DNA from 3 places in the Aerococcus sp. NPDC058936 genome. Region 2 is predicted to be linked to each of the others. Evidence: predicted binding sites of a transcription regulator. Region 2 holds the regulator's gene; each other region holds the start of a gene.
What was found. Region 2 encodes NrdR, which represses ribonucleotide reductase genes. Its sites were predicted from a motif close to ACACNATATATNGTGT; they were not measured.
Positions count from the first base shown of each region.

Region 1: nrdD (anaerobic ribonucleoside-triphosphate reductase) is a predicted target of NrdR. The motif match lies at 1,403-1,418, and genes of this name have one in related genera.
Region 3: nrdH (glutaredoxin-like protein NrdH) is a predicted target of NrdR. The motif match lies at 1,475-1,490, and genes of this name have one in related genera.

Region 1 is NZ_JBHYKZ010000003.1:173,207-176,497, forward strand. It holds gene ACFW0C_RS03700 (DUF438 domain-containing protein) at 1-1,179, shown strand, start outside; gene nrdD (anaerobic ribonucleoside-triphosphate reductase) at 1,459-3,291, shown strand, end outside.
Region 2 is NZ_JBHYKZ010000004.1:166,086-169,376, forward strand. It holds gene ACFW0C_RS04815 (DnaD domain protein) at 1-1,165, opposite strand, end outside; gene nrdR (transcriptional regulator NrdR) at 1,188-1,700, opposite strand; gene coaE (dephospho-CoA kinase) at 1,780-2,388, opposite strand; gene mutM (DNA-formamidopyrimidine glycosylase) at 2,406-3,263, opposite strand.
Region 3 is NZ_JBHYKZ010000008.1:26,203-29,493, forward strand. It holds gene ACFW0C_RS07235 (ABC transporter permease) at 1-299, shown strand, start outside; gene ACFW0C_RS07240 (ABC transporter ATP-binding protein) at 299-1,099, shown strand; gene nrdH (glutaredoxin-like protein NrdH) at 1,206-1,427, opposite strand; gene ACFW0C_RS07250 (peptide ABC transporter substrate-binding protein) at 1,760-3,291, shown strand, end outside.

The DNA.
Region 1 (3,291 bases), on a different contig from region 2:
GCCACTACACCACTAACCAAAAATGTAGACCAGCCACGTAAATCCATCATTGAAAGCCAAAGAATCCGTTTTCCTGATGGCGCTATGCTCATCAGCTGGGAAGGAAAACCCGAATTTCAAGCTACAGAAAGCCGACAGCAAGCGATCATTGACCCTGACATGCCACTCCCTGTTGGCGATGGATTCTTATCTATCAACCAAATGCGGATTATCTTAGACCGGATACCAGTCACCCTTACCTTTATCAATTCAGCAGGACATATTCAATACACAAATTACACCCTGCCCTGTCAAGATAAGACGGGTTTCCCCTTTCAATATCGTGAAAATTGTCAGATAGGGATGGCTGCACAGACGCTTTTTCCGGCCAGTGTTTGGAAGACAATTCACCCAGTTTTTGATAAACTAAAATCTGGTCAAGAAAAGGCTGTGTCCTACTGGTTCCAAGAAACAAGCGCTAAGGGCACTGCAATGATTTATGTGACATATCAACCACTATTCGATGATCATCATCAATTCTTAGGTATCCTCGAATACGTCCAGGATATCCAACGGTTTATTGACATCGCCCCAGGCACAGACCGTTCTGTTAAAGGACCGGATGAAGCAGATTTAAAAAACAAAAAATTGACAGCTTTAGTACGACTCGAAGAAAATCTCACTAGCAAACAAAGTGAAACGATACAATTTTCCGATGGATATGTACAGGTTGATTGGTATAGTCACCACAATCAACTGCTCACTAGACCAGACCAAGTGGCCATTGATCAACCATTAGACTTGGAAAATGGCTATCTATCCCTTGCTGAGTTCACCAGTTTAATGAACGCCCTGCCTTTTGAAATTACCTATATAGACGAAAACTTCCGCTTTAGATATTTCAACCACGTGGTACCTTATGATCAGATGATTTTCAAACGCTCACCTTTGGAAATCGGTCGTGACATTGAGTTTTGTCATCCACCACGCTTATGGCCAAAGATTGCGCAACTTTTAGATGATTTAAAAAATGCTCGTCTGATTATTCAGCCAATGAGCTTTTCTAGCCCTAATTTTTTTGCACATACCGAATTCCTAGCCACTTTTGATGATCAAGATCAATTCCGCGGGGTAGTAGAGGCTGTCTTAGATATTCAAGACTACCGAAATTTAGCAAATACAGAAAAGCACTTTTTTTAATTCAAAAGATGACTAGTTTGAACTCAGGTCATTTAAATAAACTATTCGGTCAATACCACCATTCTTTAATCAGTCATGGTGGTTTTTTGACCGTTTTTATTTTTCGCTTTTTTAAAATCATACATTAATTGTTTATTTTTCTTCATTTTTACTTTTTGACCCATGCACTATTTTCGTTTACCCTTGTACGGGGCACTATATATGATAAAATATTTTGACGAAGACACTATATGTTGTGTCTAAACTTATTTTTCATGTTATAGTAAGGAGGCACTATTCATGGCACAATCAGTTCAAGAAATATTACACCAAGATAGCTTTGACCAAGTAAAAGTACACAAACGTGATGGTCGAACGGTCGCTTTTGATGTCGACAAATTACAACAATCCATTATAAAAGCAAGTCAAAGTGAACAAGCTGAAACAGCTAATATCAACCTAATATTGCACCAAGTATTAGCAAATTTAGCCGATATTCAAAAAGCAAACCCTAATGACGCCATAGAGGTGACCACTATTCATCACCAGTTAGTGCAGGTTTTACAAGACCAAAATTTCAACCATATAGCAAAGACCTATCTAGCAAACAGACAAGCGACTGAAGAAAGGTTTGCCAATGCAACTAACATCCAGACTCGTATGCAAGGGCTAATCAATAAGGCACAAGATGTGGTGAACGAAAATGCCAATAAGGATAGTAAGGTCTTTAATACCCAACGTGACTTAACAGCAGGTATCGTGTCGAAAGCTATCGGCCTTAAAATGCTACCCAAACATGTCGCTAATGCGCACTTAAAAGGGGATATCCATATCCATGACTTGGACTATAATCCGTACGCACCAATGACAAACTGTTCATTGATTGACCTAGAAAATATGTTTAGTAATGGCTTTAAGATTGGTAACGCCGAAGTGGCATCACCAAAATCCATTCAAACAGCAGCAGCTCAAACGGCTCAAATTATTGCCAATGTTGCATCTAGTCAATACGGTGGTACGACTGTTGACCGCATAGACGAAGTCTTAGCGCCTTATGCAGAAATGAATTACAAAAAGAATCTCGCTATTGCTAGAGAATGGATCGATGGTACCAAAAAACAAGAGGCCTTCGCAAAGTCTCGTACGAAGAAAGATATCCACGATGCAATCCAAAGTCTAGAATACGAAATCAATACTTTATATACTTCTCAAGGTCAGACACCCTTTACAACCTTTGGCTTTGGTTTAGGGACTTCTTGGTATGAGCGAGAAATTCAAAAAGCCATTTTTGATATTCGTATCGAAGGACTAGGCAAGGAAAAAAGGACGGCCATTTTTCCTAAGTTGGTCTTCACCCTTAAACGAGGGGTAAACCTTGAACCTAAAGATCCTAATTACGATCTCAAGCAATTAGCACTGACCTGTGCGACGCAAAGAATGTACCCGGATGTCTTAATGTATGACAAAATTGTTGAATTAACAGGCTCTTTCAAAGCACCCATGGGTTGTCGGTCCTTCTTACAAGCTTGGCAAGATAAGCATGGGCAAGAAGTGAATAGTGGCCGGATGAATCTTGGCGTGGTCAGTTTAAACTTACCACGGATTGCACTTGAAGCTAAAGGCAACCAAGAACGATTTTTTAGCATATTAGATGAACGGTTAGATATTATGGCGGATGCGCTTTTATTCCGTATCAACCGGGTAAAGGAAGCTAAGCCAGAAAACGCACCGATTTTATATATGCACGGTGCCTTTGGTAAAAGGTTAAATGAGGATGACCCAGTCGACCTATTATTTAATCAGAAACGGTCTACAGTATCAATGGGATATATCGGTTTATATGAGATTGGTACAGCTTTTTATGGCCCTAATTGGGAGTCACATCCTGACGCAAAGCACTTTACCCTGTCTGTTTTGAAAACGATGAAGCAAAAAGCTGATCATCTAGGAAATACCTACGGCTACCACTTTAGTATCTATTCAACACCAGCTGAAAGTCTGACTGATCGTTTTTGCGAATTAGACCTTGAAAAATTTGGGCCAATCTCGGATATTACGGATAAAGAATACTATACAAACTCATTTCACTATGACGTCCGTAAGTCCCCTACGCCGTTTGAAAAACTTGAATTT
Region 2 (3,291 bases):
CAATCAAACAATATTGGACCATTACATTTAAGGTCGCCGGCTGAATCACCTCTAATTTGATCAACTCGGTAATAGCGTTACCCTCAGACTTCGTCAGATAGCCACCCTTTTGTTCCTTAATCGACTTCGCAAAAGCAATTGGTGGATAAGACCTAGCCAATTTAGAAAATGACAACTCTTCTTGTGAAAGCCCTTTGCCTAACCATATTTGATCAGCTTGGTCTGCCTGTTGGCGGTCTTTAGTCTCTGAAACTGTGATCCGGTCCGTTAAACCGCTACTAGTCCCTTGTGTAGATGCTTTTGCTTGGTGAACATTGCTTGTACTCGTTTGATTGCTCGACCGGTCTAAAGCCAGACGTTGTAACTTGCGTACGTCAATCTTATTGGTCCTTAGATCAGTCGCTGATAAGGCCAATTCTTTCAAGTCCACTTCATCAAAACCATAGAGTTGATGTAAGGATACAAACATCTCTCTCACGTCATCTGTAATAGCTTTTTCAGAGATGAATGACGATTGGAGCAACTCTTTTAAGGTGTTCATATTCAAGGTTGAACTAGTAATTGTAGTTGCCTTGGTTTGGCTATTCTTAGCTACCAACTTATCCTCAATCTCATCAGAAATGGGAAAGTACTGGCTTGGTAATCGGTAGACATCCTGGAAGGTGGCGGTCACTTCCGTCCAATCTCCTGATTTATAATCCATCGGCATTTTGATGGAAAACTTATCTAGCATCAATTGATAGCGGTCTTGACCCAACCGGTCCATTAATAGACTAGACATAATTGGATCAGAGAAGATATGCTTAGAATCCAATGGTGCTTGTAATTGATAAATAGTCGTCACATCATCTTGGCTTGTATGATTACTTTTTTCAAAAACTTGTAATAAGCCAATTGCTTCAAGTTGCCGTCTGGCCTTCACGTATTGCTCCTTACCGGCCACCATTTGTTCCATCAAATCGAAGTGACGCAAAGGGATTGAGGCAAAGTCAGACAATTGAATATTGGCATATAAAGTCTGGTAAAAGGCGTAGGCAATGCCACCAATAATGGGTTGGTATAGGTGAAGTAGGACTTGCTGGTCAATATCTGAAATCCAGTGGGGTTGGGTAATTTGAACAAGCCCTTTTGGATCTAAATTTTGCCATGGGTATGTCACTGGCATTACCCTCCCTTCTATGAAATATTTAGTCTGCTACATGACCTTGGTTTGACTCTTCAGGATTCACGTCACTTTCAGCCTGGTCATTCCGCCCTCTTAATCGCTCGATTTCTCTTAGGAAAACAGTCGGATCCTCAAATTGTCGGTATACGCTAGCATAACGAATATAAGCCACTTCATCAATATCTGGTAAAGCTGCCATCAACAACTCCCCAATTTCTGAAGCTGGTACCTCATTTTGGCTACGAGACCGCAATTCAGATTCAACATCATTGGCTAACTGTTCAAGTTGGTCAGCTGATACAGGACGCTTTTCAGCAGAACGGATCAGGCCACGTAAAACTTTCTCATGAGAAAATTCTTCTCTGGTTCCGTCACGTTTAACGACTAATAAGGGTGTTCGTTCGATGCGCTCGAAAGTGGTAAAACGAGCGCCACAGTCTAAGCACTCTCGACGTCGACGAATAGAGGTATTATTCTCCGCTGGTCGACTATCAATTACTTTTAAATTGGTTGAAGCACAATTTGGACATTGCATATATTTGACACCTCTGCTTTCAATTTTAATATACTTGAATAATTGCTTGATTTATTATAGCACAAAGGCTATTCAACCACTATTTTAGCGGTTGAAAACCAGAGATGCCAACCCATGCATCCAATTGTTGTTCAGTATTTGCAATAGAACCCGAATTATCAATTACCACATCCGCCATCATGGCTTTTCGTTCAATGGACATTTGACAAGTCATTCGTTGAAAAGCTTCAACTGAAGTTAAGTTATCCCGCTGTATTAACCGGTCTAATTGAATGGTTTCTGACACATAAATAACCATCACCTGGTCACATGCATCCGCGAAATTCCCTTCAAATAATAAAGGGATATCCATAACAATTAGTTCATGGCCTTCCGCTTCATACTTGTCTTTTTGACTGTTTAACCAGTCGCGAATAGGTTGACGTAACAGTTCATTCAGTTTCTCTCGTTCCTTATCATCTGAGAATATAATTTGGCCTAGTTTTTTGCGGTCTAAAACCCCATTAGGAAAGACAATATCCTCTCCAAAATGTGCTTTAACCGCTTCTAAACCTGGTTGTCCGGGTTCAACAACCACCCGTGCCCCGTAATCCGCATCGATGACTGGAAAACCGGCTTTCTTAAAAAATTTGCTTGCTGTTGATTTACCTGTGGCAATACTGCCGGTTAGTCCTAAAATATGACTCATAGTGCCTCCGTTTTAATTTAAATAGATGATGTAATATTTTTCACTGCAAGGTGAATGCGCTGGCAATGTGGACAGAAATGCGTCCCTCTTTTAGCCACGCTAATTTTCTCAATCTCAGTGCCACAACGTGGACAGGGTTGCCCCTTTTTCCCGTAGGCCTTTAAATAATCGGCAAATTGACCATTCTCACCAAAGGTATTGGTATAGGTTCGAATCGTTGTCCCACCAACTTCAATGGCTGACGCCATAATCCGACGACTCTCAGTGATAATGGTTTGGATTTCCTCATCATATAATGATCTAGCGCTTTGTTCAGGGTGGATTTTCGCTGCAAATAAAATTTCATCCGCATAAATATTGCCAATTCCCGCAATAACCCCTTGATCTAAGAGTACTGTCTTGATGGATCTTGTTGTCTTATCAAATCGTTTTTGCAGATAAGTAAAGGTTAAATCGTTTGGCTCAGGACCTAATTTCAACTTGGCAATCTCTGCTTCAGTATCCGCCTTTTCAACCATATGAATCCGGCCAAACTTCCGAACATCTCGGTAACGAAGGTCATGACCGTCAGTCAGATGACAAATAACATGGGTATATTGGTCTACCGGGCTATCGGTTGGCTCATATAGGTATTTGCCTTCCATTCGTAAATGGGCAATCCATGTCACATCTGTCCAATAGAAAAGTAAAAATTTCCCTACTCGACCTACTTTCTCTAATTGCTGGCCGGGCATCCGTTTCTCAAAAGCCTCCACGCCACCTTCTGCCTGAATAATTCTTGGCCAAGTCACTGTCACAGACGATACTTTCTTGCCAATAACAATTTCTTCTAGACCACGTCTAACCGTCTCCACTTCTGGCATCTCTGGCATCATTACACCACTTTCTACTATCTCTTCTTTA
Region 3 (3,291 bases), on a different contig from region 2:
TTTCTACTGATAATGGCTATGCTGATATTCAAATGGGTGTTGGTACTGTAGTAATTGGTTTAGCTTCTATTATTATCGGGGAAGTTCTATTCCGCAATGTGAAATTAGGCGTTCGTTTTATCACTATCGTAGTGGGCTCAATTATTTACCGTTTACTATTAACGATTGTCTTAATGATGAACTTTGAAGCGAATGACTTCCGTCTATTCTCAGCAATTATCGTTGCTTTATGTCTGGCTATTCCAACCATTCAAAATAAAGTGGCTGACTACCGTGAATACAGAAAGGTGGCTAAATAATGACGACCTTATTAGAAATTAACCAAGCGAGAAAAGTATTTAACAAACGAACACCGGATGCCTTTGCAGCTTTAGATAACTTATCATTAACAGTGGAAAAAGGCGATTTCATTACCATTGTTGGGGGTAACGGGGCAGGGAAATCAACCCTATTGAACGCCATTGCAGGTACCTTCCTGTTAGACTCAGGTGCCATCACATTAAACGATAATGACATTAGTCGTCTTGCTGAAGAGGACCGGGCTAAATTTGTTTCCCGCGTATTCCAAAATCCGTCAATGGGAACAGCACCACGTATGACCGTTGAAGAAAACTTATCATTAGCTTTAAAACGAGGACAAAAAAGAGGTTTAGGGTTAGCTATTAAAGATGACAATCGGAAACAATTCCAAGAGGCTTTAAGCCAATTGCATTTAGGATTAGAAAATCGATTGGATGCTGAAATAGGCTTATTATCCGGAGGGCAAAGACAAGCGATTGCTTTATTGATGGCAACTATCACTAAACCAGAAATTTTACTATTAGATGAACATACAGCAGCCTTAGACGCAAAGACATCTAAACGCATTTTGGAAATTTCATCTGACCAAGTAAAAGATCATAACCTAACTGCCTTAATGATTACTCATAATCTACAGGATGCCTTATTATATGGTAACCGGATGATCCTTTTACACCACGGTAAAATCATTAAAAATTTTAGTAAAGAAGAAAAAGACCATTTAACAGCAGGTGATTTATACCAAATCATGGCTGACTTGGCTGAATCAGACTATCAAGAACAAGAAAGTTCTATTTAACAAAAAAGCGTCACAGTCCAAATCCCAAATCATGTTGATGAGGAAGAGGGCGTGACGCTTTTTATATAAAAACGACTGAAGTTTTATCTTCAGTCGTTTGATTTCATTATGCTAATTTTGCTAAACGGTCTGGTTGGAAACCGTAGAAAGCTTCTTCGTTTTCTGCAACGATTACAGGTACAGCTTGGAAGCCCATGCCTTTAACTTCAGCTAATGCTTCTTCTGATTCTGTAACATCGATTGTTTGAAATTCGATTTCTTTTTCAGTTAAATATTTTTTTGTGAAATTGCATTGCATGCAATTTGGTTTTGTGTATACAGTTACCATGATTATCCCCCTATATATGCCACATGTAGTTGTGATTTATCTTATGAACACAATATATAGGGTTTATAGTCCTGAGTCAAGTTGTTTAGCTTAAATTATTTTTTACATCAACAGAACCTGAGCTAAAAGGTTGATGTATGGGAATTTTCAAATTTTTGAAAAATTCATGAGGATTTATAAGTGCAAATTTAGTACTTCATTCAATAAAATATCGAAACAACCAAGATTAAATTTTACCAAAAATAAGAGTGCTTGTCACTTGTAATTTGAAATCAGAGGGGACAATTGTATAATGAATCAAATGCTATCAAGAAATTTGGGAGGTAACATGTATGAAGAAAAAAGCGTTGGGACTAGTTGCAGCGGTAATGCTTGCGGCTTGTGGCACTAAAGAGAAAGCTACAGAAAAGGTCTTGAATATCCAATCCACAGATGAAATTCAATCAGCTGATACGGCCTTTGCGGCATCAAATATTGCAACAATCACTGCTAATATGAACTTTTATAACGGTTTGTACACTTATGATTTGGACAACCAATTAATTGCGGCAGATGCAGACGACATGCCGACAATTTCTGAGGATGGGACTGTTTACACCATTAAATTGAAGGAAACAGCGACCTGGTCAAACGGCGATCCCGTGACAGCCAACGATTACGTCTATGCATGGCGACGAATGGTGGATCCTGACTTAGGTGCGCCGTATGCTTATATGTTTGATGGCACAATCGACAATGCCACAGAAATCATGGCTGGCGAATTGGCTGTTAGTGAATTAGGCGTTCAGGCAGTGGACGATAAGACATTGGAAATCACCTTAGAAAATCCAGCAGCTTACTTTACCGACCTCTTGACCGTGCCTGCTTATTACCCGCAAAATCAGGAAGTCGTTGAAGCAGCAGGTGACCAATACGGGGCCACCAGTGATTCTGCCGTCTATAACGGTCCATTTGTTTTAACTGAATGGGATGCAGCGACTGGAAACACCTGGACTTTTGCAAAAAATGTTCACTACTGGGATGTTGACAATGTCAATTTAGATGCGGTTAATTTCCAATACCTACCTGAAACAGCTACCGCACTAAATTTATACGACTCTGCCCAATTAGATGTCATCGAATTAACTGGTAATTTTGCGGTCCAAAACCAAAATAATGAAGACTACCAAACTTATCCAATCCCGCGGACAAATTATATCGAAGTTAACCACGAAACACCGGGCCTAGACAACTTGAATATTCGCCGTGCCATCTATCAAGCCATTGACCGGGAAGCCTTTGTAGATAATATTTTACAAAACGGGTCAATCGCAAGTAACGGCTTTGTATCACGAGAAGTTGCCTGGAATCCGGACACAGATGCTGATTTCAGAGATGACGCAACGATTGAAACAGATTACGATTTGGAAGATGCCAAAGAAAAATGGGAAAATGGTTTGGCAGAGGCTGACTTTGACTCCTTATCATTGGAGATGGTTGCGGCTGATGATGAAGAAAGCCAAATTTTTGCGGAGTATATTCAATCGCAATTAACAGAAAATCTGCCGGGTATTGAAGTTATCATAAGGACTATGCCATCATCTGCTCGATTTGCAGCCTTATCTGATGGAGACTATGACTTAGGTGTTACTTTCTGGCAAGCTGATTTCGGGGACCCAATCAACTATTTAGAACGTTTTGATTCCACTATTACCCGCGGAAATTATCAATATGATGAATTGGATGAATTGGTGGCTCAAAGTCGCGCGCAGGCCCTTGATCCAAGTGGCAGATGGGAAACGCTGATTACGCTTGAAAAAGCTGGCTTAGATGATTATGCTGTTCAGATTCCAGTTTACCAGGCTATTCTAGAAAATCCACATGT